DNA from 3 places in the Gottfriedia sp. ABJ_BB2_2 genome. Region 3 is predicted to be linked to each of the others. Evidence: riboswitches for the same ligand, from Rfam matches in the RefSeq annotation. Region 3 holds a riboswitch; each other region holds the start of a gene.

Evidence for each region. Region 3 has a riboswitch for thiamine pyrophosphate ahead of thiC (phosphomethylpyrimidine synthase ThiC). Riboswitches for the same ligand answer to the same signal wherever they lie in the genome.
Region 1: linked by a shared signal. The riboswitch ahead of ACX6U0_RS17815 (ABC transporter substrate-binding protein) and the one ahead of thiC (phosphomethylpyrimidine synthase ThiC) in region 3 are both predicted to bind thiamine pyrophosphate.
Region 2: linked by a shared signal. The riboswitch ahead of thiD (bifunctional hydroxymethylpyrimidine kinase/phosphomethylpyrimidine kinase) and the one ahead of thiC (phosphomethylpyrimidine synthase ThiC) in region 3 are both predicted to bind thiamine pyrophosphate.

Annotation. Positions count from the first base shown of each region.
Region 1 is NZ_JBVFKR010000010.1:57,184-61,450, forward strand. It holds gene hmpA (NO-inducible flavohemoprotein) at 246-1,463, opposite strand; gene ACX6U0_RS17810 (RrF2 family transcriptional regulator) at 1,636-2,076, shown strand; TPP riboswitch at 2,333-2,442, shown strand; gene ACX6U0_RS17815 (ABC transporter substrate-binding protein) at 2,571-3,560, shown strand; gene ACX6U0_RS17820 (thiamine-binding protein) at 3,586-3,876, shown strand; gene ACX6U0_RS17825 (ABC transporter permease) at 3,876-4,267, shown strand, end outside.
Region 2 is NZ_JBVFKR010000012.1:78,742-83,008, forward strand. It holds gene ACX6U0_RS19055 (MFS transporter) at 1-319, shown strand, start outside; gene ACX6U0_RS19060 (type III PLP-dependent enzyme) at 341-1,567, shown strand; TPP riboswitch at 1,701-1,811, shown strand; gene thiD (bifunctional hydroxymethylpyrimidine kinase/phosphomethylpyrimidine kinase) at 1,951-2,757, shown strand; gene cytX (putative hydroxymethylpyrimidine transporter CytX) at 2,750-3,985, shown strand; gene thiM (hydroxyethylthiazole kinase) at 3,972-4,267, shown strand, end outside.
Region 3 is NZ_JBVFKR010000002.1:686,982-691,248, forward strand. It holds gene thiC (phosphomethylpyrimidine synthase ThiC) at 1-1,490, opposite strand, end outside; TPP riboswitch at 1,623-1,738, opposite strand; TPP riboswitch at 1,995-2,104, shown strand; gene ACX6U0_RS08350 (thiamine phosphate synthase) at 2,211-2,813, shown strand; gene thiO (glycine oxidase ThiO) at 2,810-3,901, shown strand; gene thiS (sulfur carrier protein ThiS) at 3,925-4,128, shown strand; gene ACX6U0_RS08365 (thiazole synthase) at 4,131-4,267, shown strand, end outside.

The DNA.
Region 1 (4,267 bases), on a different contig from region 3:
TTGGTCTGACAACTAGAAAATCATCAGTCGTATTTTTAGTCATCACTAAAGAAGATTTTGGCAGATTTGTATTATATGATATTTTCATCAGTAGTCTCGTTTTTGGTTGTATTAAAAAAACATTTTCAAGTGATTTGCTAGCAATATTAGGTAGTTTTATCATTCCTACCGCTCTAAAGAAAACTGCCTTATTGATAAAAAGTTAAAGAGGATGCTCAAAAAATAGAGCATCCTTTTTATCTATCCTATGCTTCTAGACTCATTGAAGGTCCAAAGAATTCAAAGTGAATATGTGTTTCTGGAACATTCAATTGTTTTAAGCTTGAAACAACTGCTTTTAAAAACGGCACTGGGCCACATACATAATAATGTGCATCAACAGATTGTATATTAGATGTTAACCAAGCAGCATCAATATAACCTTGCTTTTTAAAGTACGGATTTTTCAAATCATCCTCAGAAGGATTCTCATAAATAAATGATAAAGAAAAGTCATTTAATTGTTCTGATAGTGAGATTAACTCATTTTTGAATGGTTGAAGGTTAGCATTTCTTGAGGCACAAACCATTTCTACTTTACGGTTTGGCTGAGTATTAGCAATATATTTTACCATACTCATTAAAGGTGTAATTCCAACTCCACCACTAATGAACACAGCAGGTGATTCAAGATCATTGTTTATAGTGAAATCCCCAGCTGGAGCTGTTAATTCTAATGAATCGCCAATATTAACAAAGTCGTGAAGATAGTTTGAAAAAACTCCTTTAGGTTGTTGTTCTTCAGCTTCTCTTTTTACGGAAATTCTGTAGTGCTCTTTGCCAGGTACATCAGATAAACTATATTGTCTGTTTAATAAATATTCTTGTCCTTCTACTTTTGCTCGAACAGTTATATATTGACCTGGTAAAAATGTTGGTAATACGGAATGATCTTTTGGAAGTAAGTAGAAAGATGTAATTACTTCGCTTTCTTTAACCTTATCAATGACCTTGAACTCTTTAAAGTCACTCCATCCACCTTCTTGTGTAGCTGATTCATTATACATTTCTTTTTCAATATCGATAAATACTTGTGCAATAATACCATAGCTTTCAGCCCAAGCATTAATAATTTCATCGGTTGCAGCATCACCTAATACTTCTTTAATCGCACCTAATAAGTGTTCTCCAACGATAGGGTAGTGTTCAGGTTTTACTAAAAGACTGCGATGTTTTTGGGCAATTTGTTTTACAACAGGAAGAATTGTTTCAAGCTTATCAATGTTTTTTGCCGCAGCTAGGACTGTGTTGGCAAGTGCTGTTTGTTGTCTACCTTTTTGTTGATTTGTATGATTGAATATATTCAATAATTCAGGATGATTTGTAAACAAGTTTTTATAAAAAACTGATGTAATTTCAATCCCTTTTACTTCTAAAACTGGGATTGTTGATTTAATAATGTCGATTGTTTTTTGAGATAGCATGTTATACCCCTTCTTTTCTCTAAAGTAGTATTTCTAATACATCTTTATAGTAGACTTATATTTTCTTCAAAGCAATATGTAAAATACATCTTTTTAGCCTCAGTTTATAAAAGTTTAAAAAATGTTCACAATTATGCTATGATTAATCAAAATAAATGAGTGAGGGGAATTTATGCGGTTAACCAATTATTCAGATTACTCACTTCGGGTTTTAATATACTTGTCCACTGAACCAAATGAAAAACTGGTTAATATAAAGGATATTGCCGAGGCGTATGATATTTCAAAAAATCATTTAATGAAAATAATATATAACTTAGGGAAGATGGGGTATATTGAAACAATTCGAGGACGAAATGGTGGAATCCGACTTGCAAAACTACCATCTGATATAAATATAGGTGAATTAATTCGAAAAACTGAAGAGGACTTTCATATTGTTGAATGTTTCGAACATAACAATAACTGTGTGATTACTCCAGTTTGTTCTTTGAAGCATATATTTAATAAAGCGTTAGATCAGTTTTTACAAGTATTAGATCAATATACACTTGAAGATATTGTACAAAATAATTTTATGCTGAAAGAATATTTTGACTTAAATAAAAAATAAAAACACTCGAGCAGTAATTGTTTGAGTGTTTTAAAGTTTAATTTGTTATATATGCTCCGATGGTTCTCGAATTAATGATTGAGAAATATAAAGGATTTACTAGAGGTTAAAAAAGAGTGAGACACAGATTCCTTAGTGATTTTCCTATATTCATATTTTTCTATTTATACAGATTATTTAAATTATTAAAATGTGATGAAAATGTTTCGTAATTATGGGGTTTATCTGTTATATTTATCTTGAAAAGTTTATATGCGAGAAAATGTGGAGGAGCCAGTGTTGCTGGCTGAGATAGTATCCGTAAGATACTGACTCTTAGAACCTGATCTGGGTGATGCCAGCGTAGGGAACAGTATCTCTTTTGATATAGTTTTTTACAGTGCATTCACGTCCGGATATTTATTCGGGCGTTTTCTTTTTGTCTAGTTCGAGTGCCTTGCTAAGGTACTAACACATTTCATTTGTATAAACAAAACAAAAAGGAGAGTTATAGAATGAAAAGATTACTGATTTGCTTTTTTGCACTTTGCTTAACGTTAGCAGGATGTAGTGGACAAAATTCATCAACACCAAAGAAAGAAAAAGAGCTACAAAAGGTGACGGTTGTGCTAGACTGGACGCCTAATACAAATCATACAGGTTTATTCGTAGCAAAAGAAAATGGATATTTTAAAGAGCAAGGTTTGAATGTTGACATTATTAGTCCAGGGCAAACAGGAGCAGACCAATTAATTGCTTCTGGTAAAGCTGATTTTGGCGTATCATACCAAGAGTCAATTACACAAGCAAGAGTACAAAATGTTCCAATTGTGTCGATTGCTGCTGTTATTCAACATAATACTTCTGGTTTTGCTTCACCAGTTAGTAAAAATATTAAATCACCAAAAGATTTTGTAGGTAAAACTTATGGTGGATGGGGTTCTCCAGTTGAAAAAGCCATTTTAGATTCACTGATGAAGAAAGAAAATGCAGATGTTAATAAATTAAATATCGTTAATATGGGTGATGCTGATTTCTTCACAGCTGTAAAGCGTGATATTGATTTTGCTTGGATTTATCAAGGGTGGACAGGAATAGAAGCTGAGCTTCGCGATGAGAAATTAAATATGGTTTATTTAACTGATTACAGTGATAAATTAGATTACTACACACCTGTACTTGCAACGAATGAAAAAATGATTAAGGATCAACCAAAAGTCGTGAAAGCATTTATGAAGGCAGCGTCTAAAGGATATACTTATTCAATCGATCATCCAAAGGAAGCAGCAGATATTTTATTAAAAGATAATCCAGATTTAGATAAAGAGTTAGTCCAAAAAAGTCAGGAATGGCTTTCAACTAAATATCAAGACGATGCAAGTCGTTGGGGTGAACAGAAGTTAACAATTTGGAAAAACTATGCTGAGTGGTTAACTGAAAATAAATTGTTAGAAGGTAAATTTGATCCGGAAAAAGCTTTTACAAATGAGTTTTTACCAGAATAATAATTTTTATAAGGGGGAGCTTTAAATGTCTAATTCTTTGATTAGTGTACAAATTATACCAAAAACAAACAAAATTGAGGAAGTAATTCCAGCGGTAGATGCGGCGATAAAAGTAATCGATGAGTCTGGTGTAAAATACCAAGTTCAACCTTTAGAAACAACAATGGAAGGCGATTTAAATCAATTATTAAATATTGTCCAAAAAATGAATGAAAAAATGATCGAAATCGGCTGTCATAATGTCATTACGCAAATGAAAATACTATATCAGCCACAAGGTATTGCTATGGATGACTTGACGGAGAAATATCGTTAATGAAACGTAAACAAATAAAAGGATGGCAACCGATTCTTGTCATCCTTCTTTTTTTAATTTTTTGGCAGCTGTGTATCAAACTATTCAAAATAGAAGCTTGGCTCTTACCAGGGCCAATCGTAATACTGAAAGAAGGAATTAAGTCTTATGATTCATTAGTTCCACATGTACTCTCTACTGTACAATTAACTATCTTTGGTTTTTTGGTAGGTACTCTTTTAGGACTGATGATTGCTATCGTACTACATTTAATTCCAGGGTTTAAAGAAGCGTTTTATCCATTATTAATTTTGTCACAGAACGTACCAATTATTGTTTTAGCACCACTTTTGATTATTTGGTTTGGATTTGGAGTATTCCCGAAATTAATGATTATTTCACTAGTTTGCTT
Region 2 (4,267 bases), on a different contig from region 3:
TGGCTGCTCTTTACTTTTATTTATTGGAACAACAAATCTAATGATTGCCAGTATCGCGATGTTTTTAGTTGGATTAACTAGTCAAACTTATCGTACATTAAGCCGCATTACGTTACAGAAGCAAGTACCAGATCATCTTCGTGGCAGAATATTAAGTATCGCTTTAATGGACAGAGGCTTTATTCCTTTAGGAGCGTTATTAATTGGAGCAATAGCAACGAGTTTAGGAACTCACTTGGCAGGTAATGTAATGGGATTAGGTTGTATTATAACGACATTAATGATTGTGATGAAAAGAAAACAAATCATGAAAATATAATTCGATGGAGGTTTTAGAAAGTTGATTGAAAATATTGTGCAAACTTATCGAATGAAACAAGAGAAACCACTTTGTGCTTATATATATGACTTATCAAAATTACGTAGTCACGTAGAAGCACTTTTGACAACTCTTCCAGCAAGCTGTCAGTTATTCTACGCAATTAAAGCCAACTCTGATGAAACGCTGCTTAAAACGTTAGCTCCACATGTAAGTGGGTTTGAAGTTGCTTCTTTAGGGGAAATTGAAAAAGTTAGGTCAGTCGATCAGCATATTCCGATTTTGTTCGGTGGTCCTGGAAAAACTTATGAAGAAATTGACATGGCAATCCATCACGGTGTGACTTTATTACATGTGGAGAGTTTCCATGAACTAAATGTAGTGAACCATATTGCCAAAAAAAGAGAAATTAATGTATCGATTTTATTTCGTGTGAATCTTCGCCGGTCTGTACCGAATGCCAAGTTAAAAATGGCTGGTGTTCCAACTCAATTTGGTATTGATGAAAAAGAGATACCAAAGGCAATATCACTAGTGAAATCAATGCCAAATATAAAACTATGCGGTTTTCATTTTCATGCCATGTCTAATAATATTGATGCGATGGCACATGCTTATTTTGTAGACCATTGCTTTGCATTATCTAGAGCTTGGGAAAGTGAGTTTAATCTAGATATTTCCTACCTGAATGTAGGAGGTGGAATCGGTATTAACTATCTAGAATTACATGACCAGTTTAACTGGGAAGAATTTATGATTGTTTTACATAAAATCATAGAAAAAAACAAAGATAAAAACTGGCAAATTTTATTTGAATGTGGACGTTATATTACCTCATCATGTGGATATTATGCGACTGAGGTTTTAGATATTAAACAAAATCATGAACAATATTTTTGTGTACTCCGTGGTGGAAGTCACCATTTAAGACTTCCAGCTGCTTGGAAACAAAATCATCCTTTTACAATTGTTCCAGTAGAAAATTGGTCATACTCATTTGAGCGTCCTGAACTAATGAATGCGAACATTACAGTAGCAGGTGAGTTATGTACTCCTAATGATGTACTTGCAAGAGATGTAAATATAACTAGATTAAGAGTAGGTGATATTCTCTTATTTAGCTATGCAGGGGCATACGGTTGGTCTATTTCTCATCATGATTTTCTCAGCCATCCACATCCAGAGCGGTTTTATATTGATTCTGGCTTACTATTAACAAGCGAACAACTCCTTGTGAAAAATGGATAAGCTAAGACCAAATTTGACCAACAAATGATCTTCAAACTAAATGTAAATCATTCAAGATGAATAAATTAGTCTAACTACTTGAATTTAGTAATAGTATTAATTAATATGTAAGAGAAATACAATTTGATATTTTGAATAGTACTAGGGGTGCCGTAAATGGTCGGCTGAGATTAAGACACAATTGTCTTTGACCCTTTAACCTGATCTGGATAATGCCAGCGTAGGAAAGTGAGCGATTAAATGCATATTTATATGCATTTACAACATTGATTTGTTCGAGCACAAGTCCCTATGGGGATTTGTGCTTTTTTTGTTCTCTAAATCAATCCACAACTTCTATCTGTAGATCAAAAAAGTCTATTCACTAAATGGGAGGAAAAAAATTGAAAAAAGTATTAACAATTGCGGGTTCTGACTCAAGTGGTGGGGCTGGAATTCAAGCGGATTTGAAAACATTTTCAGCTCATGGTGTTTTTGGCATGAGTGTGATTACCGCAGTGACGGCTCAAAATACACAAGGTGTATTTGCAGTTCAAGATATAACACCAAAAATGATAGCAAGTCAGCTAGATGCAATCTTTACTGATATTGAAGTTGATTCAGTAAAGATTGGGATGGTATCACAAATTGATACGATTAAAATCATTGCTGAAAAACTAAGACAGTATAAGCCAAAGCACATTGTCGTTGATCCAGTTATGGTTTCGAAAAGCGGTTATGATTTGTTAAGCCCAGATGCGAAAGAAGCGTTAATTCAAGAATTGATTCCATTAGCAACTGTCATAACACCTAATCTACCTGAGGCAGAAGTAATTACAGGTAAAAGCATTTCAACTATTCAAGAGATGGAAGAGGCTGCAATTTTGATTCATACATTAGGTGCTAAAGCTGTTCTTGTAAAAGGTGGTCATTTAGAAAACGATGCGACAGATGTTAGCTATGATGGGGATGAATTTACTTATTATAAGAGTACTAGAATAGCTACCAATAATACACATGGTACAGGGTGTACTTTATCATCAAGCATAGCTTCTAATCTGGCAAATGAATTTCAATTAAACGAAGCAATTAGTAGGGCAAAAGAATACATAACATTAGCAATTCAACATTCATTCTCCATCGGGAAGGGCGTAGGTCCCGTACATCATTTTTATTCAATGTATCAAAAGGCGGGTATTTTGCATGTCTAAACAAACTGGCAATTTAACAAGATGGAACTTCGCAACACTTTGGTTTGGTGCCGCAGTTTCAATCGCTGAAATTATGACTGGTGCGCTCATTGCACCTTTAGGTTTTACAAAAGGATTGACTGCTATTCTAATCGGACATTTACTTGGTACGCTACTTCTTGTGTTAGGTGGCGTTATCGGTTCAAGAGAGCGTTTAACGGCAATGGAATCTACTAAAATATCATTTGGAAGATATGGCAGTTATTTATTTTCTATATTAAATGTGTTGCAACTAGTGGGCTGGACGGCAGTTATGATTGTTACAGGAGCTAGATCTATTAATGTAGTAACTAGATCTGATTTTCATTTTAATCAGCCTTGGGTATGGTGTCTTATTGTTGGCTTATTGATTTGTATTTGGTTATATTTTGGTCAAAATGCTTGGAAGAAGTTAAATAGTGTAGCAGTAGCGCTATTATTTTTACTAACGATTGTTTTGTGCTTTGTTATTTTCAAGCATAGTGAATTCCTTTTTAAACCTGGTACTTCTGAGATGTCTTTTGGTGCTGCAGTAGAACTATCCGTTATCATGCCATTATCATGGCTTCCATTAATAAGTGACTATACTCGTTTTGCTAAGTCAACTCGTGAAGGTGCAATTGGAAGTTTCGTTGGTTATATGGTTGGTAGTTCATGGATGTATGCAATCGGACTAGGGGCTGCTCTAGCATTTAATGAATATGATCCAGTGGCAGTTCTAATGAGTGCAAATCTTGGATTATTTGCAGTTGGAATCGTTGTGTTAGCAACAGTTACGACTACTTTTATGGATGCATATTCTGGTGGTATTTCATTGACAACTGTATTTCCCAAATTAAATGGAAAGCATGTCGCAATTGTATTGACGATTATAGGAACAATACTTGCAATGGTATTTCCGATTGAAAAATATGAAGGATTTTTATATTTAATTGGTTCTTTTTTTGCACCTTTGTATGCAATTTTGTTAACGGATTATTTTATTTTAAAGCGTACAAAAATTAGAAAAACCTTAATGTTAGATTGGGTTGCTATGCTTATTTGGGTAGTTGGGATATTTATCTATCGACAGTTTGTACAATTTGATAGTTTTCTAGGAGCAACTATTCCTAGTATGGTAGTCATTGGTTTGATTTATATTGTCGTTCAATTTGTTATAAATAAATTTACTAATCAGCATGTAGGGGGAAATAAACATGTCAGTTCTTAATGAAATCAGTCAGTTAATTGGAGATGTAAAGGGTAAAAAACCATTAGTACATCATATTACAAACTATGTAACGGTTAATGATTGTGCAAATATGGTTCTTGCGATTGGTGGTTCGCCAGTCATGGCAGATGATTTAGCAGAAGTTGAGGAAATGTTAGCTTTTGCATCAGCACTAGTCATCAATATTGGTACGTTGAACGAAAGAACAATTCAATCAATGATCACGGCAGGAAAAAAAGCAAACCAACTTGGAATCCCAGTTATTTTGGATCCAGTTGGTGT
Region 3 (4,267 bases):
CTTTTTTGAGCACCTGGATGGCCCTTCGCTAGATCCGCGGCATGCGCAGCAATTTTGTACGTAATAACACCTACTCTTACGTCTTCTTTATTCGGCAATCCAAGATGCTCCTTTGGTGTTACATAACATAGCATTGCTGTACCAAACCAACCAATCATGGCTGCACCAATTGCAGAAGTAATATGATCATAACCTGGTGCTATATCAGTTGTTAGTGGTCCAAGAGTGTAAAAAGGTGCTTCATTACAGATTTCTAATTGTTTATCCATATTTTCTTTAATTAAATGCATTGGAACATGACCTGGTCCTTCAATCATTACTTGGACATCATGCTTCCATGCTATTTTCGTCAGTTCCCCAAGTGTCTCTAATTCAGCAAACTGAGCTTCATCATTTGCATCAGCAATGGAGCCAGGTCTTAGCCCATCACCAAGTGAAAATGTCACATCATATCGTTTCATAATGTCGCAAATTTCTTCAAAATGAGTATATAAAAAATTTTCTTTATGATGTGCAAGACACCACTGAGCCATAATCGATCCACCTCTAGAAACAATACCTGTAACACGTTTAGCAGTTAATGGTATATAGCGTAAAAGTACACCTGCATGAATTGTAAAATAGTCGACACCTTGCTCCGCTTGTTCAATTAATGTATCTCTGAATACCTCCCATGATAAGTCTTCAGCGATTCCATTAACTTTTTCCAGTGCCTGATAAATAGGTACTGTTCCAACCGGTACTGGTGAATTTCTAATAATCCATTCACGAGTTGTGTGAATATTTTTTCCGGTAGAAAGATCCATCATTGTATCTGCTCCCCAGCGTGTTGCCCAAGTCATTTTTTCAACTTCTTCTTCAATAGATGAAGTAACAGCTGAGTTACCAATATTGGCATTAATTTTCACATGAAAGTTACGTCCAATTATCATTGGCTCGCTCTCTGGATGATTTATATTTGAAGGAATGACTGCTCTTCCTCTCGCTACTTCGGACCTGACAAACTCAGGAGAAACATGTTCCCTAATTGCAATAAATTCCATTTCCGGTGTGATCAATCCTTGTCGTGCGTAATGCAACTGTGTAATATTTGCACCATCTTTTGCTCGTAATGGTTTTCTATCTAGTCCCTTGAAGACCTCTATATTTTTCTGTACAATATCACTTTTAAAACCATTATCCTCAGGCTTTACCTCACGTCCTTCATACTCGATTACATCTTCACGTTCGATAATCCATTTTCCTCTTATCGACTTAAGACCTTTTCGAATATCAACTGTTTCGCTTTCATCAGTATAAGGACCGCTTGTATCGTAGACACGAACAGGAGCGTTTTCCTCTTCCCCAAATGATCCAGTTGTTGGACTTAATTTGATTTCACGCATTGGAACCAACAAGTCCGGTCTTGATCCTTCGACATATACTTTTTTACTTCCCGAAAAACTAGACATGATAGAAAAATTCATTTCATTTACAGAATTGTTCATTATGATTTCCCCTTTTTAATGTGATTAAAAAGAACAAAATCCAATCCACAATAAGCATGAAAAAAAGCCGTATCTTATCTTGATAAGACCCGGCTATTGGTTAGTTTGACTACAATAATGCTAAATTGACACTACTGTAATAAACGCTAACTTCCCCACGCTGGTATGAACCAGATCAGGTCCTGAGGGTTAAGAAACTTAAAACGCGTTTCTCTCTCAGCCCAACTTATTGGACACCCCTAGTCAAACTATTCATTTGTACAGACTTAATATAAACCTAAGCTTCAATCTTGTAAATCATTTTATTCCCCTAAAATTTTACAATATTGTATGAAAATGCATATATACCCTTGGAAACATTCACTATTTTCGATTTAAAAAATTATTTTTTTCGCTAACTTTCAGTGTCTATTTTGATAACTTTTGAAATACCATTTACAAACTATCATTTTTTTAATCTTGAATTATTTTATTTTTATGCTATGCTAAACTTAATTTTCATAGTGTATTCATCACTAGGGGATCCCTTGATAAGGGCTGAGAATAAAGTAGTTACTTTTAAACCCTCATAACCTGAACAGGCTCGTACCTGCGTAGGAAAGTGGCGCAATGTCTTTTTATGCGTTTATTTGTGTAACTTACAAACCACTTTCCATTTTTGGGAAGTGGTTTTTCTTATTTAAAAATACATACACCCTAATTTTTCAAAAAGGAGGAGCAAATTTGAAGCTAATTGCAGTGACGAATAATATGTATTCAATACATGAACTTGCAACAATGATTATTCAAATACATGATGTTGTTGATTTTGTTTATATACGAGAAAAATCGAAAAGCAGTTTAGAACTACTTATGCTTTTAAACCTTTTAAGCGATAACGGAGTACCTATGAACAAGATCATCATGAATGACAGATTAGACGTAGCATTACTAACAAATCTATTCAACATTCATTTGCCAACTCACGGACTTCCAGTCAAGTTAGTAAAAGAACATTATCCAACAATGAATGTCGGTCGCTCAGTCCATTCAGTAGCTGAAGCAATACAAGCTGAAAAAGATCACGCCAATTATGTCATTTATGGACATTGCTTTGAGACAAATTGCAAAAAAGGTTTAAGTCCAAATGGAATTGATCCGTTAATTGAGATAAAAAATGTTCTTACAATTCCAGTTTACGCAATTGGTGGAATAGCTCCTGATCATCTTCCAATATTAAAAGAATGTCAGATTGATGGAATTGCAGTCATGTCGGGTATTTTTTCTTCTGAAAATCCGCGCGATTCTGCTCTAAAATATGTGGAGAGGTGCATTAGTATTCTATGAAACAACATTTTGAAGTAATTGTAATTGGTGGTGGAATCATTGGATGCTCAATCGGATATTACTTGGCAAAGGAAAAAATAGACGTTGCCGTTCTCGAAGCACAAACAATAGGTTCTAAATCTACTAGCGCTGCAGCAGGTATGCTGGGAGCTCATTCTGAGTGTAATGATACAGAGATTTTTTTGCCTTTTGCAAGAAGTAGTCAATTATCTTATTTTCAACTGAAAGAGGACCTAAAAAAACTAAGTCACATCGACATTGAGTTGAAAACTGGTGGGATTTTCAAACTAGCTTATAATAATGCAGAAAAAATGCAATTAGCTTCCCTTCTTTCACAACCAACGGTCATTTGGTATGAACCAAATGAAATTCAAAGAAAAATACCTAATATCACAACAAATATAATTGGAGCAGCATATATAGAAGATGATGTAAACGTCCTACCTACTTCTGTCTGTAATGCTTTTTGTAAAAGTGCACAAGTACTCGGAGCTACAATACACGAGAATACTAGTGTTATAGAGATTCGAAAAAATGAAAGTACATTTACCATTCAATCTACAAATGGTCAGTTTACAGCTAAAAATATCGTAATTGCAAACGGGGTTTGGAGCACATCTTTTTTTGAACAACTCGGATTAAGTAATCGTCTTACCCCGGTTAAGGGGGAGTGTCTTTCGGTAACAAGTGAACACATGACGCTGGAGCATACAATTTTCCATGATCATAACTACATTGTTCCTAGAAACAATGGAAAGCTTGTGATTGGTGCAACTATGATTCAAAACGATTGGGATGAAAAACCAAACTTACAAGGTATTGAATCATTAATTAATACTGCCAAAAAGATGCTACCTGATATTAGCAAAATGAACATTGAATCTTTTTGGGGAGGTTTACGACCACAAACATTTGATCAAAAACCATATATCGGAAAACACCCAGATGACGACAATATATTTTTTGCTACTGGACACTTTAGAAATGGCATTCTTCTTGCCCCTGCTACAGGCAAAATGATTCGTGATTTTATTCTTAAACGAAAAGTCAGACCTGAGTGGGTAGAAGCGTTTAAAGTGAATCGATAATTTTAAAGAGAGGTGTATGAATATTGCTCATCCAATTAAATGGTAAAAGTATTCAGCTAGCTGAAGGTATCTGCACAGTAGAAGATTTACTTCATTCTTATCAATTAGCGAATCGAATCGTTGTAGTAGAAGTGAATAAAGAAATATTGTATCGAGAACTGTACGGTACTACAGTTCTTTCAAACGGAGATATTGTAGAATTAATACATTTTGTAGGTGGAGGTTAATGATGTTAACAATTGGAAAACATTCATTTCATTCAAGATTGTTTCTAGGTACAGGTAAATACCCTTCCTTTGATATTCAAAAAAGAGCTGTTGAGGTTTCAGAGACAGAAGTTTTAACGTTTGCTGTAAGAAGAATGAA